4 regions of the Streptomyces sp. NPDC007896 genome follow, and region 2 is predicted to be linked to each of the others. Evidence: riboswitches for the same ligand, from Rfam matches in the RefSeq annotation. Region 2 holds a riboswitch; each other region holds the start of a gene.
What was found. Region 2 has a riboswitch for cyclic di-AMP ahead of ACFZDJ_RS33235 (NlpC/P60 family protein). Riboswitches for the same ligand answer to the same signal wherever they lie in the genome.
Positions count from the first base shown of each region.

Region 1: linked by a shared signal. The riboswitch ahead of ACFZDJ_RS42645 (M23 family metallopeptidase) and the one ahead of ACFZDJ_RS33235 (NlpC/P60 family protein) in region 2 are both predicted to bind cyclic di-AMP.
Region 3: linked by a shared signal. The riboswitch ahead of ACFZDJ_RS45155 (M23 family metallopeptidase) and the one ahead of ACFZDJ_RS33235 (NlpC/P60 family protein) in region 2 are both predicted to bind cyclic di-AMP.
Region 4: linked by a shared signal. The riboswitch ahead of ACFZDJ_RS38335 (NlpC/P60 family protein) and the one ahead of ACFZDJ_RS33235 (NlpC/P60 family protein) in region 2 are both predicted to bind cyclic di-AMP.

Region 1 is NZ_JBIBKX010000018.1:78,234-84,115, forward strand. It holds gene ACFZDJ_RS42630 (GNAT family N-acetyltransferase) at 1-1,289, opposite strand, end outside; gene ACFZDJ_RS42635 (HPr family phosphocarrier protein) at 1,469-1,750, shown strand; gene ACFZDJ_RS42640 (GntR family transcriptional regulator) at 1,935-2,630, opposite strand; gene ACFZDJ_RS42645 (M23 family metallopeptidase) at 2,867-3,631, opposite strand; cyclic di-AMP (ydaO/yuaA leader) riboswitch at 3,644-3,804, opposite strand; gene ACFZDJ_RS42650 (insulinase family protein) at 4,103-5,491, opposite strand; gene ACFZDJ_RS42655 (insulinase family protein) at 5,488-5,882, opposite strand, start outside.
Region 2 is NZ_JBIBKX010000011.1:376,587-382,468, reverse strand. It holds gene ACFZDJ_RS33245 (peptidoglycan DD-metalloendopeptidase family protein) at 1-643, shown strand, start outside; gene ACFZDJ_RS33240 (UvrD-helicase domain-containing protein) at 731-3,295, opposite strand; cyclic di-AMP (ydaO/yuaA leader) riboswitch at 3,589-3,761, shown strand; gene ACFZDJ_RS33235 (NlpC/P60 family protein) at 3,769-4,947, shown strand; gene ACFZDJ_RS33230 (tellurite resistance/C4-dicarboxylate transporter family protein) at 5,043-5,882, shown strand, end outside.
Region 3 is NZ_JBIBKX010000021.1:21,578-27,459, reverse strand. It holds gene ACFZDJ_RS45180 (MarR family winged helix-turn-helix transcriptional regulator) at 1-497, opposite strand, end outside; gene ACFZDJ_RS45175 (dihydrofolate reductase family protein) at 570-1,712, shown strand; tRNA gene ACFZDJ_RS45170 (tRNA-Met) at 1,786-1,859, shown strand; gene ACFZDJ_RS45165 (hypothetical protein) at 2,027-2,218, shown strand; gene ACFZDJ_RS45160 (SpoIIE family protein phosphatase) at 2,281-3,498, shown strand; cyclic di-AMP (ydaO/yuaA leader) riboswitch at 3,755-3,912, shown strand; gene ACFZDJ_RS45155 (M23 family metallopeptidase) at 3,924-4,961, shown strand; gene ACFZDJ_RS45150 (aldo/keto reductase) at 5,020-5,882, shown strand, end outside.
Region 4 is NZ_JBIBKX010000015.1:10,239-16,120, reverse strand. It holds gene ACFZDJ_RS38350 (ATP-binding protein) at 1-1,118, opposite strand, end outside; gene ACFZDJ_RS38345 (response regulator transcription factor) at 1,115-1,819, opposite strand; gene ACFZDJ_RS38340 (diacylglycerol kinase family protein) at 2,022-3,383, shown strand; cyclic di-AMP (ydaO/yuaA leader) riboswitch at 3,499-3,669, shown strand; gene ACFZDJ_RS38335 (NlpC/P60 family protein) at 3,726-5,294, shown strand; gene ACFZDJ_RS38330 (hypothetical protein) at 5,461-5,882, shown strand, end outside.

The DNA of each region.
Region 1 (5,882 bases), on a different contig from region 2:
CCGATGGATTCGAGGTACATCAGGGCGACGTCGGTGTCCGGGTCGTCGTACCAGTACTGGAGTACGTCGTTGCCGGACACGTCCGCCCGGTTCCCGGAGGAGACGAAGGTGGACACTCCGGTCACGCCGGTGACGCCGCCGCCGCGCCGGTGCAGCCGGGAGAGCAGGGCGATCCCGATCGCGCCGGACTGGGCGAACAGGCCTATCCGCCCGGGGCGCGGCATCTCGGGCGCGAGCGAGGCGTTGAGGCGCACCTCGGGGGAGGTGTTGATGACCCCGAAGGCGTTCGGTCCGATGATGCGCATCCCGTACGTACGGGCCTGGCGGACGAGTGCACGCTGGCGCTCGCGTCCGGCGGGGCCGCTCTCGGCGTACCCGGCGGAGACGACCACGAGGCCCTGCACCCCGTGCTCGCCGCACTCCGCGACGACTTCGGGGACGTACGGCGCGGGCACGGCGACGACCGCGAGGTCGACGGGCTCGGCGATGTCACGGACGGAGCGGTGGGCCGGGACGCCGTCGAGCTCCTTCTCCTGGAGTGCCTTGTTCACGGCGTGCAGGCGCCCGGTGAACCCGGCCTCGCGCAGGTTGTCGAGGACGCTGCGTCCCACCCCGCCGGGGGTGCGGCCCGCTCCGATGACAGCGACCGAGCCGGGCGCGAGCAGTCGCTGCACGGACCGCGCCTCGGCGCGCTGCTCCCGCGCGCGCTGCACGGCGAGCGAGCGGTCGGTGGGTTCGAGGTCGAACTCCAGGCGTACGACGCCGTCCTCGAAGTGCCGCTTCTGCTGGTACCCGGCGTCCGTGAACACCTTGATCATCTTGGTGTTGGCGGGCAGTACCTCGGCGGCGAAACGGCGGATGTCCCGCTCCCTGGCGACGGCCGCGATGTGCTCCAGGAGGGCCGAGGCGACGCCGCGGCCCTGGTGGGCGTCCTGCACGAGGAAGGCGACCTCGGCCTCGTCGGCGGGCGCGGAGGCGGCCCGACCATCGGCATTAATACGGTCATAGCGTACGGTGGCGATGAACTCGCCGCCGACCGTGGCCGCGAGCCCCACCCTGTCCACAAAGTCGTGGTGCGTGAAGCGGTGGACATCCTTGGCGGACAGGCGCGGGTAGGGCGCGAAGAAGCGGTAGTACTTCGACTCGTCCGACACCTGCTCGTAGAAGCTCACCAGCCGCTCGGCGTCGTCGACGGTGATGGGCCTGATGCGGGCGGTGCCGCCGTCGCGCAGCACCACGTCGGCCTCCCAGTGGGAGGGGTACTCGTGCCGGTCCGACGAGGTCTGCATGGGCCCCAGAGTACGGCTCGCGTCCGACAACGGCGCGAGGCAGGCTAGGGGCACCGAAGTCGGATCCAGGCCGGGATCCGACGCGGAGTCCGGGACAGGAACAGCACCCTACCCCGGGCTCGCTTCACGTTGTGGAACACTGGTCTAGACAACCCTGAACACCTGAAGGGCAGCATCACATGGCTGAGCGCCGCGTCAACGTCGGCTGGGCCGAGGGCCTCCACGCCCGTCCCGCCTCCATCTTCGTCCGGGCGGCCACGGCCTCCGGTATCCCCGTGACGATCGCCAAGGCGGAGGGCAACCCCGTCAATGCGGCCTCCATGCTGGCGGTCCTCGGCCTGGGCGCCCAGGGCGGCGAGGAGATCGTCCTCGCCTCGGACGCCGAGGGTGCGGACGCCGCGCTCGACCGGCTGGCGAAGCTGGTGGCGGAGGGTCTCGAGGAGCTCCCCGAGACCGTCTGAGAAGGAGCCCCCCGAGCGGGGTTCCTCAATTGATGGCGGGAGTGGCCTTCGCACCAAAAGACCCCGCCCCGCACGCATTCGAAGGGCTCGCCCGAAAACATCGGGCGGGCCCTTCGCTTTTCCCAATTGCGGGCAGCAGAAATAATCCCCCGCGAATTACCCCTCTTTGTATACGGCGCCGGTGTTAATGACGCACGCCCGTCATGTTTACGGGATGTTGCGAAGTCCTCACGCGCTCCGGCCGATCTCCCCCGCCGGGAAAACGCAGCCGGTGCGCGACCGTCGCGCGCTCGGTGTGCAGCGCCGTGACGGCCCGCGCCCGCTCACTGTCGCCGCGCGCCACCGCGTCCACGATCCCGCCGTGCTCCGCCCAGGACTCCGCCGGATTGGCCGGCGCCTCGACCGCGTACATCCAGGCGATCTTGTGCCGCAGCTGGGCCAGCGTGGAGCTCAGCGCGGGGCTCCCGGAGGCTTGCGCGAGGGTCTCGTGGAACCAGCCGCCGAGCGAGCGCAGATCCTCGCTGTTCCCCCTCCTGGCCCGCTCCTGCCCCAGCCTGACCAGGCCTCGAAGCACCTTGAGGTGGGCCTCGGTGCGCCGCTGCGCGGCCCTCGCGGCGCCCAGCGGCTCCAGGAGCATGCGCATCTCCAGCAGGTCCGCGGCCTCCTGCTCGGTGGGCTCCGCGACACACGCGCCCGCGTGCCGACGGGTGACGACGAAGCCCTCGGCCTCCAGCGTGCGCAGGGCCTCACGCACGGGGACCCGCGAGACGCCGTAGCGGCGCGCGAGCAGTTCCTCGGTGAGCCGGCTGCCGCGCTCGTAGACACCCGCGACGATGTCGTCACGGATCGCCGTGCATACCGAGTGCGCGGGAATGCGCATGACCGGACCTCCGCCTTAATCCCCGCGAAACGCGGTCGATTGACGCTTGTTCAGCGACTCTATTGCAGAGAGCCGGAATTTCCGATGGCGGGCCGGAATCCATGGATATTTTTTGGACAGACAGTCGTTCGAAACGACGAAGCCCCGGCTGAGGGGAGCCGGGGCTTCGGAAGTGTTGACGCCGGTCGTCGGACGTTCACGGTGCGCGAGTGTCAGAGGTTCACGCCGTGCGAGCGTCAGACGTTCACGCCGTGCGAGCGGAGGTAGGCGACCGGGTCCATGTCGGAGCCGTACTCCGCCGTCGTGCGGGCCTCGAAGTGGAGGTGCGGCCCGGTGGTGTTCCCGGTGGAGCCGGAGAGGCCGATCTGCTGGCCCGGGGTGACCGTCTGCCCCACGGAGACGCCGATGGACGACAGGTGGCCGTACATCGTGTAGGTACCGTCGTGCATCTTCAGGACGATCTGGTTGCCGTAGGCACCACCCCAGCCGGCCGTGACGACCGTGCCGGAGCCGACCGCGTGGACCGAGGTCCCGGAGGCGGCGTGGAAGTCGACGCCGGTGTGGCTGCCGGAGGACCAGAGGCTGCCGCCGGTCTTGTAGCCGGTGGAGATGTACGAGCCGGTGATCGGCAGGACGAAGGTGTTGAGGCGCTTGCGCTCGGCGGCGCGGGCGGCACGCTCCTTGGCCTCGCGCTCCTTCTTCGCCTCCTCGGCGGCCTTCTTGCGCGCGGCTTCTTCGGCCTTCTTGCGCGCGGCCGCCTCGTCGGCGGCGCGCTGCTGGGCGGCGGCCTGCGCGTCGATCTGGGCGGCGACCCTGTCGCCGAGGGTGACGGCCTGGGTCAGCCCGGTCTGCTCGACGGAGGCGTCCGCGGCGAGGGCCGGGGCGGCCAGGGTTCCGATGACACCGGTGGTGGTGAGCGCGGCGACGCCGACGGCGTTCGTGGTGGAGCGCTTCACGCGGCTCGGACGGCGGTGTTTCCCGGGGCCACAGGTGAACGCCATGTAGGGGCTGTTCCTTTCCTTCCCTCTCGCCTACCGGGTTAGCTGACGGGTTCGGAGCAGGAAGGTCTCCTACGGACCCCCTCCAGGGAGGGCGTCCGATTCACCCCAGGGACTACGTGTGGGTCCCCGGCTCCCCTGGCTCGCGCCGTACGGGGACTCGGCGATGACTGTCCGGTGCCGCGGGCGCGGCGCACTGCCTGACGAACAGCCGCCCCGACGCTAGACGGGGCGTCTTTCAATCAACAAACGGATCACGGTTTTTGTAGTGCATGCCACAGGGCAGACGGGCAACCTCCCTACCAATACGGACATCTTGGGGATGAGGTCCAAGCGCAATCCGAGCGGAAATCCGAGCAAAAAGGGGCCCGGGCGACTCTTCAGTCACCCGGGCCCTACGGAGTCACGCTCTTCCGCTCCGCGTGCGGCTCGGCTTCCAGCCGGCTTCTACCGAGCCGCTGCTCCGCTGAACCTCTACTCCGCCGAAACGACGGTCACTTCACCGATTCCGAGGGCCTTGACGGGCTCCCGGATCTGCGTGGCGTCGCCGACGAGGACGGTCACCAGACGGTCCACCGGGAAGGCGCTCACGGCGGCCGCGGTGGCTTCCACGGTGCCGGTCGCGGCGAGCTGCTGGTACAGCGTCGCCTGGTAGTCGTCCGGCAGGTACTGCTCGACCTGGTCCGCGAGCGTGCCCGCGACGGCCGCCGCGGTCTCGAACTTGAGGGGCGCCACCCCCACCAGGTTCTGTACGGCGATGTCGCGCTCGGCGTCCGTCAGGCCCTCGGCGGCGAGGGTGCGCAGCACCTTCCAGAGGTCGTCGAGCGCCGGGCCGGTGTTCGGGGTGTCCACGGAGCCGCTGATGGCGAGCATCGCGATACCGGTTCCGTCCGGGGCGGCACGCAGGACCTGGCCGAACGCCCGCACACCGTAGGTGTAGCCCTTTTCCTCGCGCAGGACGCGGTCCAGGCGCGAGGTGAGGGTGCCGCCGAGGCAGTACGTACCGAGCACCTGGGCGGGCCACACACGGTCGTGCCGGTCGGCGCCGACGCGTCCGATGAGCAGCTGCGTCTGGACCGCGCCGGGGCGGTCCACGATGATCACACGGCCGGTGTCGTCGGCGGTCACCGGCGGCACGGGGCGCGGCTCGGCGGGCGAGCCGGTCCAGTCGCCGAGCGTCTCGGCGAGCAGCGCGTCGAGGTCGACGCCCGTCAGGTCGCCGACGATCACGGCGGCGGCCGTGGCGGGACGTACGTGCTTGTCGAAGAAGGCGCGTACGGCCGCCGAGTCGATCTTCTGGACGGTCTCCTCGGTGCCCTGGCGCGGGCGCGACATGCGCGAGGTAGCCGGGAACAGCTCCTTGGAGAGCTCCTTGGCGGCACGCCGGGCCGGGTTGGCCGTCTCGTGCGGGATCTCGTCGAGCCGGTTGCGCACCAGCCGCTCCACCTCGCTGTCCGCGAACGCCGGTGCCCTCAGGGCGTCGGCGAGCAGCCCGAGCGCCTTGGGCAGGCGCGAGACGGGCACTTCGAGCGACAGCCGTACGCCGGGGTGGTCGGCGTGCGCGTCGAGGGTGGCGCCGCAGCGCTCCAGCTCGGAGGCGAACTCCTCGGCGGAGAGCTTGTCGGTGCCCTCGGAGAAGGCGCGCGCCATGATCGTGGCGACGCCGTCGAGGCCCGCGGGCTCGGCCTCCAGCGGCGCGGCGAGCAGCACCTCGACGGCGACGACCTGCTGGCCGGGGCGGTGGCAGCGCAGCACGGTCAGGCCGTTGTCCAGCGTGCCGCGCTCGGGCGCCGGGAAGGCCCAGGGCTTGGGCTGACCCGCCTGGGGCTGCGGGTGGAAGTCCATGGTGGCGAGCTCGGTCACTTCGCCGCCTCCTCGTCCTCTTCGGTGGTGTCGGCAGCGACCGGCTCGTACACGAGCACCGCGCGGTTGTCGGGGCGCAGGCGGGACTTGGCGACCTCCTGGACCTCCACGGCCGTGATGTCCAGGACGCGCTGTACGGCCGTCAGGGCGAGCTGCGGGTCGCCGAACAGGACGGCGTACCGGCACAGTTCGTCGGCGCGGCCCGCGACCGTACCGAGCCGGTCCAGCCACTCGCGCTCCAACTGGGCCTGGGCGCGCTCCATCTCCTCGTCCGTGGGGCCCTCCTCGGCGAACCGGGCGAGCTCCTCGTCGACGGCGGACTCGATCACCGGGACCTCGACGTCACCGGACGTCTTCACGTCCAGCCAGCCCAGGGAGGGCGCTCCGGCGA
Region 2 (5,882 bases):
CGTGGGCACCATCGGCGGGAACGACAGCAAGGACAACACGACCCTCAGCGCGTCCGACGGGACCGCGGTGAAGCCGTCGGCCGCCAACAACAAACTGGACACCCAGCTCCAGAGTCTCTCCGCGGGCGCGGACGACTTCGCCGACCGGGCCAGCCGGACGCAGGAACGTATCGACCTCAAGGCTCAGCAGGCCGCCGAGAAGCAGAAGGCGGCGGCGGAGGCGGCCCGCAAGGAGCGGCTGCGGCCGAAATTCGTGCTCCCGGTCACGCAGAGGGGCCTCAGCGCCTACTTCGGCCAGGCCGGCATCAACTGGATGTCCGTGCACACGGGCATCGACTTCCCGGTGTCGTACGGCACACCGGTGATGGCCGCGACCGACGGCACCGTACGGACGCAGTGGAACAGCGCGTACGGGAACATGGCGATCGTCACCGCGATGGACGGCACGGAGACCTGGTACTGCCACCTCTCCAGCTACAAGGTGCCGTCGGGGACGGTCGTGAAGGCCGGTGACCAGATCGCGTTCTCCGGGAACTCCGGCAACTCGACCGGTCCGCACCTGCACTTCGAGGTCCGCCCCGCGGGCGGTTCGGCGATCGACCCGCTGCCGTGGCTGCGCAGCCACGGCCTGGACCCGACGTAACCCACCGGCTCCTCACCCGACTCACCCGACGACGTGACCGCACGCCGTCGCCGGGCTCCGAGCTGCCGTCCCGTAGAACCCGTAGAACTACAGCTTCTCCACCGGCGCGTACCGCAGCAGCAACCGCTTCGGCTTCGCCTCGCCGAAGTCGACCGTCGCCTCCGCGTTCGCGCCCGTTCCCTTCACGCCGACCACGGTGCCCAGGCCGAACTGGTCATGGGTGACCCGGTCGCCGACCGCGAGCGAGACCACCGGCTTCTCGGAGATCCCGCGGCGCGTCGCGAAGCCGGAGGCGCCGGACGCCGCGGACCGCGAACGCGAGGACGACAGCGAGGCGGCCACACCGGAGACGGGCCCCGAGGACACGGGAGCGGTCGCACCGGTGCGCTTCCACTCCAGGTGCGTCTCCGGGATCTCCTCCAGGAAGCGGGACGGCGGGTTGTACGAGGGCTGGCCCCAGGCGCTGCGCATGGACGAACGGGTGAGGTACAGCCGCTCCCGCGCGCGCGTGATGCCGACGTACGCGAGGCGCCGCTCCTCCTCCAGCTCCTTGACCTGTCCCAGCGCGCGCATGTGCGGGAAGACGCCGTCCTCCATGCCGGTGAGGAAGACGACCGGGAACTCCAGGCCCTTGGCGGTGTGGAGGGTCATCAGGGTGATGACGCCGTTGCCGTCCTCCTCGTCCGGGATCTGGTCGGAGTCTGCGACGAGCGCGACCCGCTCCAGGAACGCGGAGAGCCCACCGGACGCCGTACCAGCACCCGCACCCGCAGCCGCACCGGCACCGGCATCCGCCGTACCCGCAGCCGCCCCCGTGCCTTCGCCTTCGCCCTCGCCGGTCTCCTGCTCGAACTCCAGGGCCACGGCGGCGAGCTCCTGAAGGTTCTCGATCCGGGTCTCGTCCTGCGGGTCGGTCGAGGCCTGCAGCTCGGCGAGGTAGCCGGTGCGCTCGAGGACCGCCTCCAGGACGGTCGCCGGGCCCGCGCCGGACTCGACGATCGTGCGGAGGTCCTCCATGAGCGTGTTGAACCGCTTCACGGCGTTCGTCGACCGCGCCGCCATCCCGTACGCCTCGTCGACGCGGCGCAGCGCCTGCGAGAAGCTGATCTTCTCGCGCTGCGAGAGCGCGTCGATCATGGCCTCGGCGCGCTCGCCGATGCCGCGCTTGGGAACGTTCAGAATGCGGCGCATCGGGACCGAGTCCTCGGGGTTGGCCAGGACCCTCAGGTACGCGAGGACGTCCCGGACCTCCTTGCGCTCGTAGAAGCGGACGCCGCCGACGACCTTGTAGGGCAGGCCGACGCGGATGAAGATCTCTTCGAAGACACGGGACTGGGCGTTCGTCCGGTAGAAGACGGCGACGTCACCCGCCCTGGCCTCGCCCGCGTCGGTGAGACGGTCTATCTCGTCGGCGACGAACTGGGCCTCGTCGTGCTCGGTGTCGGCGACATAGCCGGTGATGTTCGAACCGGCGCCCGCGTTGGTCCACAGGTTCTTGGGGCGGCGGGACTCGTTGCGCTCGATGACCGCGTTGGCGGCGGACAGGATCGTCTGGGTGGAGCGGTAGTTCTGCTCCAGCAGGATCGTCGTCGCGTCCGGGTAGTCCTCCTCGAACTGGAGGATGTTGCGGATGGTCGCGCCGCGGAAGGCGTAGATCGACTGGTCGGCGTCGCCCACGACGCACAGCTCGGCGGGCCCGAGCTCGCCCTCGGCGGGCGGCGCGTCCTCGGGCCGGTCACCGGCGGCCGGGCCGACGAGCTCCCTGACCAGGGCGTACTGCGCGTGGTTCGTGTCCTGGTACTCGTCGACCAGGACGTGGCGGAAGCGGCGCCGGTAGTGCTCGGCGACGTCCGGGAAGGCGCGCAGCAGGTTGACCGTGGTCATGATCAGGTCGTCGAAGTCGAGCGCGTTGGCCTCGCGCAGCCGCGACTGGTACATCGCGTAGGCCTGGGCGAGGGTCTTCTCGAAGCCGTCGGCGGCCTGGGCGGCGAAGTCCTCCTCGTCGATCAGCTCGTTCTTCAGGTTCGAGATCTTGGCGCTGAAGGACTTGGGCGGGAAGCGCTTGGGATCGAGATCCAGGTCACGGCAGACGAGCGCCATCAGCCGCTTGCTGTCGGCGGCGTCGTAGATCGAGAACGAGGAGGTGAAGCCGAGCTTCTTGCTCTCGCGGCGCAGGATCCGCACACACGCGCTGTGGAAGGTCATCACCCACATCGCGTTCGCGCGCGGGCCGACGAGCTGCTCGACGCGCTCCTTCATCTCGCCCGCGGCCTTGTTCGTGAAGGTGATCGCGAGGATCTGGCCGGGGTGGACATGGCGCTCGCCCAGCAGATGGGCGATGCGGTGGGTGAGCACCCGGGTCTTGCCGGAGCCCGCGCCGGCCACGATGAGCAGCGGGGAGCCGGAGTGCACCACGGCCGCGCGCTGGTTCTCGTTCAGCCCGTCCAACAGGGCCGCCGGGTCCACGGCGGGGCGGGGCGCGCCGTCGCGGTAGTAGGCGTCCCGGCTCGCGGACACGTCGAAGCGACCGCCGAACAGGTCGTCCGGAAGCGGCTCCGGCGCCCCGTCCTCGGGCGGCGGCGGGGGCTCTTCCTCGTGGGCCCCGGAAGGCTGGAGGTCCGCCAGAAAGCTGTCATCAAAGAGGCTGCTCATCGCTCTCCGAGTCTAGGCGGCCCCACTGACAACCCGCGGCCACCCTGGAAACCCGACCGGATTTTCCAACGACCGCGCATGATCCCTTTCCGCCACCCTTTCCGCCGCGGACGCCGTTACCGTTCAGGATCGTTTCATTACGGTCAGCCACAGTCGGTCCCGATCAATGACCTCCAAGGTCAAGGTCACGAAAATGTATCGGGCATATCGCACATCAAACTTCACAGAACACTTATGAGTTGGCTAGCGTGCCGGGCAGGCCGCTCGACCCAACCGGCGAACACCGCCGGGCCGTGCGGCCTCCGCCGAGTCCGGTGCGCCGTACGGCAGCCGGAGCCGGGGACCCAACCGACCTTGGGGTGAATCGGTCCAACTGTCCGCTGGGACAAGGACCGTAGGGCAAACCTTCCGGAATCACCCGCCCGAACCCGACAGCTAACTCGGTAGGCGGAAGACGGAAGGAGTCGCCTCTCTTGGCGTCGCATCGCAAGTGGAGTCCTACGGGTACGCGCATAGCGGGTATACGGACCCCCGCCCTCGCCACGGCGGCCCTCACCTCCGTGGCCCTGCTCTCCCAGACGGCGAACGCCGCGCCCTCGGCCGATCCCAAGCCGAGTGTCGAAGAGGTCGAGAAGAAGGTCGACGACCTCTACCACCAGGCCGAGGCGGCGACCGAGAAGTACAACGCGACCAGGGAGAAGACCGCGCAGCAGCGCAAGCGCGTCGACTCCCTCCTCGACGACGTGGCCCAGCGCACCGAGAAGCTGAACACCGCGCGCGAGGAGCTGGGTTCGTTCGCCGCGGCGCAGTACCGCACCGGTGCCGCCGCCCCCGACACCGCGACCCTCCTGCTGGCCGACAATCCGCAGGACTACTTCGACCAGACCCAGCTGATGGACCGGCTGACCAGCCGCCAGAAGGTGGCCGTCGACGACTACATCACCGAGCAGGCCGCCACCACCAAGAAGCGCGCGGAGGCCTCCCAGAGCCTGCAGACGCTCACCACGACGCAGAGCGCGCTGAGGACGTCCAAGGCCGACGTGCAGCGCAAGCTCGCCGAGGCGCGCGACCTGCTCTCGAAGCTGACCGCCGAGGAGAAGGCGCGGCTCGCGGCGATCGAGAAGAAGAAGCAGGAAGCGGCCGACCGCAAGGCGGCTGAGCTGGCGCAGCAGCAGGCCGCCGCGGAGAAGAAGGCCCAGGAGGCGGCCGCCCAGCAGCAGGCGACCACCGGGACCACCGGGACCACCGCCACCACCGGGACCACCGGGAGTTCGGCCACCGACTCCTCGTACACCGCCAAGGCCGACAAGGCCCTCGCCTTCGCCCGCACCCAGATCGGCAAGCCGTACGTCTGGGGCGCGACCGGGCCCGGCTCCTACGACTGCTCCGGCCTCACCCAGGCCGCCTGGAAGGCCGCCGGCGTCGATCTCCCGCGTACCACCTGGGACCAGGTCAACGTGGGCACGACGGTCCCGCTCTCCGACATCAAGCCCGGTGACCTCGTCTTCTTCTACGACGACATCAGCCACGTCGGCCTCTACATCGGCAACGGCATGATGATCCACGCCCCCAAGCCGGGCGCGTACGTCCGCGAGGAGTCGATCTTCTACGGCGGCGAGTCGATCATCCACAGCGTGGTGCGTCCGGCCTAACGCCCCGGCGCCCGGCACACGCGCGTGGGGCTCCTCGGACTCCACGCGCGCGTGGCCCGCCGCCAACCCTCTCGAAGGTCCTTAGCATCGGGCCCATGTCAGCCATCTCCCCGCCCGGCACCCGGTGGACCGGCCTGCGCACCTGGTGGGCGCAGAGTCCGCCGGGCGCCGGAGCCGCGATCCTGGCCACCGGCATCATCTCGATCGGGCTGGAGCAGACCGGCTACGAGATCCTGTCCCGGATCGTGCTGGCCCTGGCGGCCGTCGGCTGGCTCGGGCTCGCCGCGGCCTTCGTCGTACGGCTGCTGCGAGAGCGGGAGCGGTGGCTGGCGGAGGCCGCTACGCCGGGCGCGCTCACCGCGGTCGCGGCGACCACCGTGCTCGGCACGCGGCTGGTCACGCCGGGGTGGGAGGTGCCGGCCGAGGCCCTGCTCGCCCTGTCGGCGGTGCTCTGGCCCGGGCTGCTCTTCCTGGTCGTACGGCAATGGCGGCCCCGTATGCCCGGAGCGGTGTTCCTCGGCTGTGTGGCCACGCAGGGGCTCGCGGTGCTGGGCGCGACGCTCGCCCCCGCGACGCACACGGACTGGCTCGCGCACGCGGCGCTGGTGCTGTTCTGGCTGGGGCTCCTGCTCTACGCGCTGGCGCTGTTCTACTTCGACTACCGCGAGGTCGCCACGGGCGCCGGGGACCAGTGGGTCGCGGGCGGCGCGCTCGCCATCTCGGCGCTGGCGGGGTCGAAGCTGATCCTCGCGTACCAGGCGAACATCTACCTGTGGAACAACGACGACAACGGCGTGCTGCGCTGGGTGACCGAGGCGCTGCTCGTGCTCGTCCTCGGCTCGTACTGCGTGCTGGCCGTGGCGGAGGCCCTGTGGCCCCGCCCGCGCTACGACGTGCTGCGCTGGGCGACCGTGTTCCCGCTGGGGATGACGGCG
Region 3 (5,882 bases), on a different contig from region 2:
GAACGCCGCCGCCACGGCAGATCTTCCCCGCAGGCCCCGGGGTTCTCCCCCTGGATGCCGCGGGTGATGGCCCCGCAGATCTCCTCCAGTTGTCCCACCTGCTCCGGGGTCAGCTGGTCGAAGACCGCCCTCATGACCTGCTCCGCGTGACCCGGCGCCGCCCGCTCCAGAACGGCCATGCCCTCGTCGGTGAGGACCGCGACCTGGGTGCGCTTGTCGCTGTGGCAGCCCTCCCGGCGCACCAGGCCGTCGTTGGCCAGCCGGGTGACGCCGTACGTCAGCCGACTGCGGGTGATCTTCAGGATCTCGGCGAGGTCGGTCATCCGCAGCCGCCGGTCCGGTGCCTCGGACAGCATGGCCAGGATGGAGTAGTAAAGGTGGGGCATGCCCGTCTCGGCCTGGAGCTGCCGGTCGATCGTGTCCTCCAGGAGCGAGGTGGCGGCGTTGTACGCGCGCCAGGCGCGTTGCTCGGCGGGGGAGAGCCAGCGGGTCGTCATGCCGCCAGTCTAGGTATTGTTTAAAACTTGAACCACTAGGAGCCCTGCGCTCGGAGCTGGAGGGTGCGCCCCATGCCCCATCCCTATGTCCTGCTGTCCGCCGCCGTCTCCCTCGACGGCTTCCTGGACGACACCGGCCCCGAACGCCTGCTGCTCTCGGGCCCGGCCGACTTCGACCGGGTCGACGAGGTGCGGGCGTCCAGCGACGCGATCCTGATCGGCGCCGGCACCATCCGCGCGGACAACCCCCGGCTGCTGGTCAACTCCGCCGAGCGCAGGGCGGCGCGGACCGCCGCCGGACGCCCGGAGTACCCGCTGAAAGTCACCGTCAGCGGCTCCGGCGACCTCGACCCGGACGCCCAGTTCTGGCGCACGGGCGGCGAGAAGGTCGTCTACACGACGGACAAGGGCGCCGAACGCGCCACCGACGCCCTGCGCGGACTGGACGTCGACGTGGTCCCGATCGGCGCCGAGCTGGACTGGCGCGTCGTGCTCGAACACCTCCACGACGTACGCGGGGTGCGGCGGCTCATGGTCGAGGGCGGGGGGCGCGTGCACACCCAGCTGATGGCACAGGGGCTGGCGGACGAGCTGCAGCTCGCCGTCGCGCCGCTCTTCGTGGGGGAGCCGGACGCGCCACGGCTGTTCGGACCCGGGGGATATCCGCCGGGCCGGATGCGGCTGGTGGAGACACGGCCGGTCGGGGACGTCGTCCTCATCCGCTACGTCCCCACCGCACCCGGGGCGGGCGCTCTCGCCTCCGCCGCGGACCGGCACTGGCTGGGCGTCGCCTGCGAGCTGGCGGCGCTGTGCCCGCCCTCGGAGACGGCGTTCAGTGTGGGGGCGGTGGTGGTGGCGGCCGACGGCACCGAGCTGGCGCGCGGGCACTCACGGGAGGGCGACGACCCCGTCGTGCACGCCGAGGAGGCGGCGCTCGCGAAGATCGATGCCGCGGATCCGCGCCTTCGCTCCGCCACCGTGTACAGCAGCCTGGAGCCGTGCGCGCGGCGGGCGTCCCGGCCCGCGCCCTGTGCGCGGCTGATCCTCGACGCGGGGGTACGGCGGGTGGTCACCGCGTGGCGCGAGCCCGACACGTTCGTGACGGGGGCCGACGGGAACGGTCTGCTCGTGGCCGCGGGGGCGGATGTCGTCGTACTGCCGGAGTTCGAGGAGCGGGCCGTGGCGCCCAATCGGCACCTTCTCGCGGCCGGGTAGGGGCGGCCCCGCGGTCGTCCGCGAAAAGCCTGGTGAATCGGGCCCCGCGGATGGCGTACACTAATTTCAACGACGCGGGGTGGAGCAGCTCGGTAGCTCGCTGGGCTCATAACCCAGAGGTCGCAGGTTCAAATCCTGTCCCCGCTACTGAAGGCCAAGGGCCGGAACTCGGAAACGAGTTCCGGCCCTTGGTTTTTCCCGTTTGCCGTCCCGGGTTTCTTGCCGTCCCGGGCTTCCCGCCGCCCGGCTTTCCTGTTTGCCGTCCCGCCCCGATTTTCCCTGCCGACCCGACTTTCTGTAGTCTTCCGCTCACTATGAGTTGTCCTCGGTGGCTGGTCCGGCGCGCGCCGGCGCTCGCGCTGCTGCTCGCCGCGTGCGCGCTGTTCCTCGGGGTCTGCCACGGCGGTCATGACTTCGTGCCGGACGGCGGGACCGTCGTCGCCCCGGCCGGGCACCACCACGGGCGCGGCGGAGCCGGCGGCGTCCGGTGGTCGGGCTCGGACTGACGCATCCCCCGGTCGGCCCCTCACCACTCGCCCCCCGCCCCCGCGCCGGGAAGCCTGGACGGGTGGGGCAGCAGCGAGGAGGCGCGCAGCGGGCCGAGGAGCCGAACGACGAGCCGAACGACCGGTCCGGTGGGCGATCGCCCGGGGTCCCCGTGCCCGATCCGGGGCTGGGGGACGAGCCGGTGCCCCGCCCGGCCGAGGCGGACCGGAGCCGGATCTCCTGCGCGCGAAACCTCGCCCGGGTGCTGCCCGCGCTGCTCATCCTGGTCGGCGCGTTCTACGACTACTTCACCCCGATGGCCTTCACCGCGGGCCCCCTCTTCACGGCCGCGCCGCTCGTGGCCGCCCCGCTCTTCTCGCTGCGCGGCACCGTGCTCACCGGCATCGCGGCGCTCGTCGCGGTGCTCACGATCCACATCCGGCTCGGCATCGTCTTCAAGGTGGACGCGCTCACGCAGGTCGCCACCGTGGCGACCGTCGGCGTGCTGGCCGTGCTCATCAACATCCTCGTCCGTCGCACCGACGAACGACTGGCCTCGGCCCACCAGATCGCCGAGGCGGCCCAGCGTGCCGTCCTGCCGGAACCCGACCGGCGGATCGGCGGCCTCGACGTCGCGGCGCGCTACGAGGCCGCGCAGGCGGGCGCGTTCATCGGCGGCGACCTGTACGCGGTGCAGGACTCCCCGCACGGTGTACGGCTGGCGGTGGGCGACGTACGCGGGAAGGGCATGGAAGCGGTGGCCGCCGTCGCGGTGCTCATCGGGGCGTTCCGGGAGGCGGCCGAGCAGGAGGCCACGCCGGAGGCGGTCGCGCAGCGGCTGGAGCGGGCGCTGGTCCGCGAGGGCACCCGGCGCAAGGGCCTCGACGCCTTCGAGGGGTTCACCACCGCCGTCCTCGCGGAGATCACGCACGAGGGCGGCCTCGTACGGATCGTCAACCGTGGCCACCCGCCGCCGCTGCTCCTGCACGCGGACGGAACGCTGGTCACGCTCGCCGCCGCGAACCCCGCACTGCCGCTCGGCATGGGCGAGTTGGGCAGCTGGCCGGACCGTGCGCAGGAGGCGCGCTTCCCGCACGGGGCCACGCTCCTCTTCCACACGGACGGACTGTCCGAGGCCCGCGACGCGCAGGGGCGCTTCTACGATCCGGCCGCGCGTCTGGCCGGACGGACCTTCCCCGGCCCCGACGTCCTGCTGGCCACGCTCTCGGAGGAGGTCCGGCGGCACACGGGCGGCGCACTGACGGACGACATGGCACTGCTCGCCGTACGGCGGCCGTAGTCACGGGAAGGGGCGTTCTTGATCGTTGTCACGAGGGGTGATCGGTCGATGTCCCTCCGCATAACAACTGACGCACCGTCAAATAACTGCCGGGTAGGAGGGTGCGGTCAACTCGCCCGATTTCCGCCGCTCATGGCCGGTAAGTCCTGGCCAAAAGTGGTTAATGATCAGTACGAACAGCTTGGAATCCGGTACCCGTGTCTATTAACGTTCGATAACGCAGCGCGGTCGTCCCAGCCGTCACAAGAGTCGGCTCCGTGCGCACGCGCCGAATCCCGCAAGGGAACCGGGGAACCACCAACTTGGGGTGAATCGAGCGTCTTTCGCGGTGGAGACACCGTGGGTTGACGCGCGTAGGAGACCTTCCTGCTCCGAACCCGTCAGCTAACCCGGTAGGCGAGAAGGAAGGAAAGGAGCACGCCCACGTGGCGTCCAACCGGCCCGCCCAGCCCACTTCGTTCCCGCCGAACGACACCCAGACTTTTGGCTACGCCTACGGCAAGGACGAGGGCCCCTGGGAGGAGTGGAACCCCACCGAGGATTCCATCCGCCCCCTCCGCGGCCGGCACCGCGTCTCCAAGCAGCGCGGCGGGGGACTCGCCCGCAGCTCCACGGTCCTGGGCGTCGGCGTCATCGCCGCCGTCGGTGCGGGCGGCATGGCCACCGCGGCGCCCGGCAAGCCGCCGGTGTCCATCTCGCTGCCCGACCTCTCCTCGGTCACCCAGTCCGCCAAGGCGCTGATATCCGACGGCGGTTCCAGCACGCCGAAGGGCTCCGCCACCCCGCTCACCAGCGCCGGCGTGACCAGCGCCGACGCCGCGCAGGGCAACAAGGACGCGGGCGAGGCACTGCGCGCCCGCATCATCCTGCAGGCCGAGTCGCAGCAGGACCAGGTCGACAAGGCGGCCCAGGCCGCCGCCGAGTCCGCCGCGGCGAAGAAGGCGGTCGCCCTGGCCGCCAAGCAGAAGGACGACGCCGAGGCCAAGGTCGCCGCCGCGAAGAAGAAGGCGGACGAGGACGCCAAGCAGAAGGCCGAGGCCGCGCGCCTCGCCGAGCTCGCCAAGAGCTACTCGCTGCCCACCTCCTCGTACACCCTGACCTCCCGCTTCGGCGACGCCGGTTCCATGTGGTCCTCCGGGTACCACACCGGCCTCGACTTCGCGGCCCCCACCGGCACGCTGATCAAGGCCATCCACAGCGGCACGATCACGGAGGCGGGCTGGGCCGGCTCGTACGGCTACCGCACCATCCTCACCCTCGACGACGGCACGGAGCTGTGGTTCTGCCACCAGTCGTCCATCAGCGTCAGCGTCGGGCAGAAGGTGGCCACCGGCGACGTCATCGGGCGTGTGGGCGCGACCGGCAACGTGACCGGGCCGCATCTGCACCTGGAGGTTCACCCGGGCGGCGGCAGCGCGATCGACCCGATGGCGTGGCTGCAGAGCAAGGGCCTCAACCCCTGATCGTTCCCGGGGGCCGTGTGCGGAATACGGCAGTCCGGTACGGCTGTTGAAATAAAGCATGACTTCTCTCCGCAAACTCGGCTCCTCCGACCTCGAGGTCTTCCCGCTCTCCCTCGGCGGCAACGTCTTCGGCTGGACAGCCGACGAGGCGCAGTCCTTCGCCGTGCTCGACGCGTACACGGCCGGGGGCGGCAACTTCGTCGACACCGCCGACGGCTACTCCGCGTGGATCGCCGGCCACACAGGCGGTGAGTCGGAGACGATCATCGGCAAGTGGTTCGCCGCGCGCGGCAACCGCTCCGACGTGGTCCTCGCCACCAAGGTCAGCACCCACCCCGAGTACAAGGGCCTGTCCGCGACGAACATCAGGGCCGCCGCCGACGCCTCGCTGCGCCGCCTCGGCACGGACTACATCGACCTCTACTACACCCACTTCGACGACACCTCGGTGCCGGTCGAGGAGATCATCGGCGCGCTGGACGAACTGGTCCGGGCCGGCAAGGTCCGGGAGATCGCCGCCTCCAACATCTCCGCCGAGCGGCTCGCGGAGTCCGTGGAGTTCTCCGACCGCGAGGGCCTCGCGCGTTACGTCGCCCTCCAGCCGCACTACAACCTCGTCTCGCGCGACACCTACGAGGGCCCGCTCCAGGAGGTCGCCTCCCGGACCGGCCTGGCCGCCGTCCCCTACTTCGCGCTCGCCTCCGGCTTCCTCACCGGCAAGTACCGCCCGGGTACGACGGTCGACTCGGCGCGGGCCGAGGGCGCCGGCAAGCATCTCGGCACCGAGCGCGGCATCCGCGTCCTGGCCGCCCTCGACGAGGTCGCCGGGGCCCATGACGCCGAGGTCGCCACGGTCGCCCTCGCCTGGCTCGCCGCCCGGCCGACGGTCGCGGCGCCCATCGCCTCCGCCCGGACGGTCGA
Region 4 (5,882 bases), on a different contig from region 2:
TGTCCGTGGACCAGGGCGTTGACGAGCAGGTTGTCCACCAGGCTCCGCAGTCCCGCCTCCCAGCCGTGCACACGCAGCCCCGGTGCGCAGTGGCCGGCCACCCGTGCGTGCGGATGGCGTCGCCGCTGTTCCTCCGTGCTCGCTTCGACGAGGTCGGCGAGGTCGACCGGGCCGAAGGCGTCCGCCTCGACGAGGTCTGCGCGGCCGAGGTCGCGCAGCATGACGAGGACGCCGAGGAGGCGTGCGTGTTCGCGCCTCAGGTCGTGCAGCACTTCGTCGCGGTCGGGTCCGGCGAGTTCCGGATGCTCGGTGAGGATCTCCAGGTTGGTCTGCATGCTCATCAGCGGGGTGCGCAGTTCGTGCGTGGCCGCCGAGGCGAAGGAGCGGGCGGTGGCCAGTGCCTCGGCGGTCCTGGCCGCCTGCTCGTCGTAGCGGGCCAGGACGGTCTGCAGGGTGCGTGCGAGGTCGTCGACCTCGGCGATCCGCGTCGGGGTGTGGTCCAGGCGGGTGGCACTGGAACGGGGGTCGAGGCCGCTCGCCCGGCGTTGCAGACGGCGCAGCGGTGTGCTCGCCCGGGTGGCGACGGTCCAGGCGAGCAGCCCGGACAGCGGTGCGGCGAGCAGGGCGACGGTCACCGCGCGCCGTCGGACCAGGCGCACCTGGGTGTCGGCGGCGGTATCGGACGCGAACAGCCACAGGGTGCCGCGTACTCCCGGGCGCGACCCGGTCACCCGGGTCGACAGGATCCGCCAGCTCCTGCCGTCGGCGCGGAGGGTGACCGGGACGGGAGCCCTGGCGGGCAGCGCCACGTCGGCCGCCGGTTGCGGGCCGCCCGTGAAGGACCCCTCGGGGCCGATCAGCCGTACGCCCACGTCCAGGGCCGAGGTGAAAAGCCGGCGTTCGCGGGCCTGCTCCACCGCCGCCGACCGGTCGGCGGCGCTCGCGCGCAGCAGCCCCCGGGCGTCTTTGGCGACGGCCACCGCGCGCTCACGCAGATGCGTGTCCTGCTGGTCGTGCAGATCCGCGGCGACCAGCCGCAGCAGCAGCCAGCCGGTGGCCAGAACCAGTACCGGCACGGTGGCGCCGACGGCCAGGGCGATCCGCGTGGACAGTCTCACGGCCGCTCCCCCGGGTCGTCGTCGCGCAGGACGAAGCCCACGCCTCGTACGGTGTGGATGATCCGGGAGCGCCCCGACGTCTCCAGTTTGCGGCGCAGATAGCTGACGAAGGTGTCCACCGCGTCGGTGCGCACCTCGAAGTCGTAGCCCCATACGCGGTCGAGGAGCTGGTCCCGGCTGAGCACGATGCCTGCGTTGCGGGCGAGGAAGTGGAGCAGCTCGAACTCGCGTCGGGTCAGTTCCACCGGCCGCCCGTCGAGGCTCACCTCCCGGGCGGCGGGATCCAGGAGCAGCCCGCCGACCCGTACGGTGCCGCTGTCCCGGGGCGGCCTGCGCCGCAGCAGTGCCTCCAGGCGCAGGACCAGTTCCTGCAGGGCGAAGGGCTTGACGAGGTAGTCGTCCCCGCCCGCCTGCAGGCCCGCGATCCGGTCGGCGGTCTCGTCGAGTGCGGAGAGCATCAGCACGGGTACGTCGTTGTCCTCGTCCCGCAGTGTCCTGCACACCTCGATGCCGCTGAGGTCGGGCATCGAGATGTCCAGCACGATCACGTCCGGCGGTGTCCGCCGGGCCACCGCCAGGGCCGGCCGGCCCCCGTCGGCCAGGTCCACGGTGAATCCGCCGAGCCTCAGTCCGCGCTCCAGCGAGCGGCGGATCGCCGCGTCGTCGTCCACGACCAGGACACGGCCGCGCTGCCCACTCATCACCACTGCCCTCCCCGCCACACCCCGGCGCACCGCCGGGGCTCGCCGCCGCCCATCGTGCATCAGCCGCGACGGTCCCGGCCCCGAGGGGTCGACCAAGGGATCGGTGAGAATCGCCCGGGCCGGCCCTGGTTGGCGTGTGTCCTCCCGGAGCGTGGCGGTTGCGCGGGGCCTGACCCGGCGGTTGCATACGACTGTGTCGATGGGTGCGGATGCGAGCGGGCAGGTCGGCCACGGGAAACGGTGGGCGGCCAGGGCCGCGCTGGTCGCGGCGGCGCTGGCGGTTCTCCTGCCGCTCGGTTACGGAGGCGTGGACGGCTTACTGCTGCTCCTGGCCGCGCTCCTCGGCGTGGCCGTCACGGCGGCGGCGCTGTGGTGGGCGCTGACCCGGCGCGGCCCGCTCCGCTGGGTGGCGGCCGTACTGGCGGCCGTCGCGCCCGGCGCCGTGCTCACCCTGTTCGCCGTGGCCGGCCTGCTCTGGGCCGTCCCCGTGTCCCTGGCGCTGTGGACCGTGGCCGTCTGGAGCGGCCGGTACGCCCTGCGGAGCGACCGGACGCGCCCCTCGCGCCCGAAGGAACGCAGGGCACCGCCGCCGCGGCGCCCCTTCCTCCTCATGAACCCGCACTCCGGCGGCGGCAAGGTGGCGAAGTTCGGGCTGCGGGAGAAGGCGGAGCGGCTCGGCGCGCAGGTCGTGCTCCTCGACCCGGAGAAGCACCAGGACGTCACCGCGCTGGCCCGGGCCGCCGTCGCGGACGGCGCGGATCTGCTGGGCGTCGCCGGCGGTGACGGTACCCAGGCGCTGGTCGCGGCCGTCGCCGCCGAACACGGTCTGCCGTTCCTGGTGGTCTGCGCCGGCACCCGCAATCACTTCGCCATGGACCTCGGCCTCGACCGCGACGACCCGGCGACCTGCCTGGACGCCCTCACCGACGGCGTCGAACTCCGCGTGGACCTCGGCTTCGCCGGCGGTCACCCGTTCGTCAACAACGCCTCCTTCGGCGCGTACGCGGCGGTCGTCCAGAGCCCCGCGTACCGCGACGACAAGATCGGCACCATCCTGGACCTCCTGCCCGACCTGCTCACCCGCCAGCGCGGGCCGCGGCTGACCGCCCGCGCCGCGGACACCACACTCGACGCCCCGCAGGCCGTGCTGGTGAGCAACAACCCCTACCGCACCAACGATCCGGCCGGTCTCGGCCGCCGCGAACGCCTCGACTCCGGGCTGCTCGGCGTCCTCGGCATCACGGTGGACAGCGCGGCCGAGGCCGCCGCCCTCGTACTGGACCCCGCGCCGAACGGACTCGCGGTCCTGACCACCCGTGAGGTGGTCATCGACGCCGACCGCGCGGAGATCGAGGCCGGCATCGACGGCGAGGCCCTGGTCCTGCCCGCCCCGGTCCACTGCCACGTCGAACCCGGCGCTCTGCGCGTCCGCGTCCCCAGGGAACGGCCCGGTGTACCCGAGGCCCAACCCCCCTTGGACTGGCGCCGGTTGCGGACGCTCGCGGCGACCATGGGGCGCGCGGCGGTCGTACGACATCCTGGTCGCAGCCGGGACACGTAGACGAAGGTCACAATTACATATCGGACAGTTCGCGCTCCAATCTTCACACCAGGCACACAAATTGGCTAAGTTGGCGGCAGGCCGCACGACTCCCTCCGGCGAACCTCGCCGGGTCGCGCGACCTCCGCCGAATCCGATGCCCCCGCGGCAACCGGAACCAGGACCCAACCGACCTTGGGGTGAATCGGCCCAACTGCCCACTCGGGCAAGGGCCGTAGGGCATGCCTTCCGGAATCTTCCGCCCGAACCCGACGGCCGACCCGGTAGGCGGAGTACGGAAGGAGTACGGCTCCCATGGCGCCGGAACGAACCCCGCGCCCTGGAGGCGGCAGCCTCCCTGGCATGCCCGACTCCGCACGCGCGACGGCCGCCCTCAGTGGCGCGGACGGTCCGAGCCGCGAGGAGGTGCAGCAGCGGGTCAGCTCCCTCTACGACCAGGCCGAGAACGCCGTCGGGTTCGTCAACGGGACCCGCGCGATGACCACAGGGAGCCGAGGCCGCGTCAACCCGGCGCCGGAAACCGCGCGCAGGCGCCGCGACCCCGCCCTCGACGACATCACCAAGACCTGGTTCGACGCGGCGCGCACGCAACTGGGTCCGTCCGCACCGGCCAGGCTGCCGGCCGACCGGATGCCGAACCGCCCGGCCGAGGCGCGGCCCACGGGCCCGGCGAAGCGGCCGGAGGACGGGCTCAGCGACCGTGGGCGGGAGTTGACCGCCCGCCCCGTTCTGGAATTGACCGCAGGCCCCTCCGCCGAGGCGGCCGCCTGGCCCGTGGCCGAGTTGACGGCCAGGGCCGTCGCCGCGCTGCCGGCCGCGCCGGAGCCCGCGCCACAACCAGCGCAGGAGGCCGCCACGGCCCTGCTGCCCGCGCTGCCCGCCGGGCCGGGGCAGTCCTCGTTGAAGACGTCCAAGGAGAAGATCCAGCGGAAACTGGCGCTGGCCCGTGAGCTGGTGTCCAAGCACGCCGCACCGTGGAACCCCGGGCCCGCGGCGATCGAGTCACGTCCGGCCGAGGGTGTCTGGCCCACCCCGGAGGATCAGGCTCGTAACCAGGCGGCGGAGTGGCAGCGACAGCAGCCGACCCCGCTCGGCCCGGACATGTCCCTCGGTACCGGGATGCCACTCGGCGCGAACATGCCCATGGGTACGGGAATGCCGCTCGGCACGGACACGTCCATGGCTATGGGAATGCCACTCGGCACGGACACGCCCCTCGGCGCGGGCATGCCCCTGGCCGCGGGGATGCTTCCCGGCGCGGACATGTCCCTCGGCAGAGGCGTGCCGCTGGCTACGGACATGTCCATGGGTACGGGAATGCCCCTCGGCACCGACACGTCCATGGGTACGGGAATGCCCCTCGGCACCGACACGTCCATGGGTACGGGAATGCCCCTCGGCACCGACACGTCCATGGGTCTGGGGATGCCACTCGGCGCGGACATGCCCTTCGGTGCGGGGATGCCCCTGGCCGCGGGTGTGCCCGTAGGCACCGGCGCGGTCAACACGGTCAGCCCCGTCGGCGCGGTCGGCGCCGCGGAGTCGGCGTACGGCGGGAAGGCCGCCAAGGCCCTTGCCTTCGCCCGCACGCAGATCGGCAAGCCGTGTGTCTGGGGCGCGACCGGACCGGACTCGTACGACTCCGCCAGCCTCGTCCAGGCCGCCTGGAGGGCCGCCGGGGTCGCACTCCCGCGCACCGTGCACGGGCAGGCGACCGCCGGTGCGGCGATTCCCCTGACCGACATCCAGTTCGGCGACCTGATCTTCTTCCACGACAACGTCAGCCACGTCGGCTTCTACACCGGCAACGGCATGATGATCCACGCCCCCAGCCCGGGTGCCTCGATACGCGAAGAGTCCATCTTCTTCGCCGGACAGAAGGCGATCCACAGCGCGCTGCGCCCGGCGTGACGGACTGCGCCACATCGATCAAGACCCCAAAGCGCATATAAGGCACTGGAACGGCCGAAGTTTCGCAATAGGGGATGTACGTGATCCGTGCGGACCTCGCCGCCCGGGTCGCCACCTGCGCTGACCATACTGGGTGCGCACGCCGCCTCCCACCGCAAAGTGACTCATGCCCAAGCCTTCCACCGCCCGCGCCACCGCTCCGGAAACCGTCTGGCTGGCCGGCGGGCGCCATGTCGGGCCCGCCCCGCAGGAGATCCTCAGGGAGAACCTGCGAAGGCTGAAGGCCGACGAGACGATCCACGACTTCCTGGAGGCAGAGAACTCCTCGGACTCCGAGGGGCATGTCTTCGAGGCACGCTGGCAGGTCGACAACACCGTCACGGTTCGCGCACGGCTCACGACGGACGGGCGCGATCACGCCGCCGAGGGAAGCCGCTGGACGCTGGTGGCCGAGGCGGAACGGCCCTGGGACCTCGCGTGGCCCTCTCCCGCGACCATGTTCTGGCCCGAGGGACACGAGATCCCCTGGGACCACGACATCGTGGCCGGGCTCCGCCTGCGGGACATCAACCCGCTGCCGCAGGACGA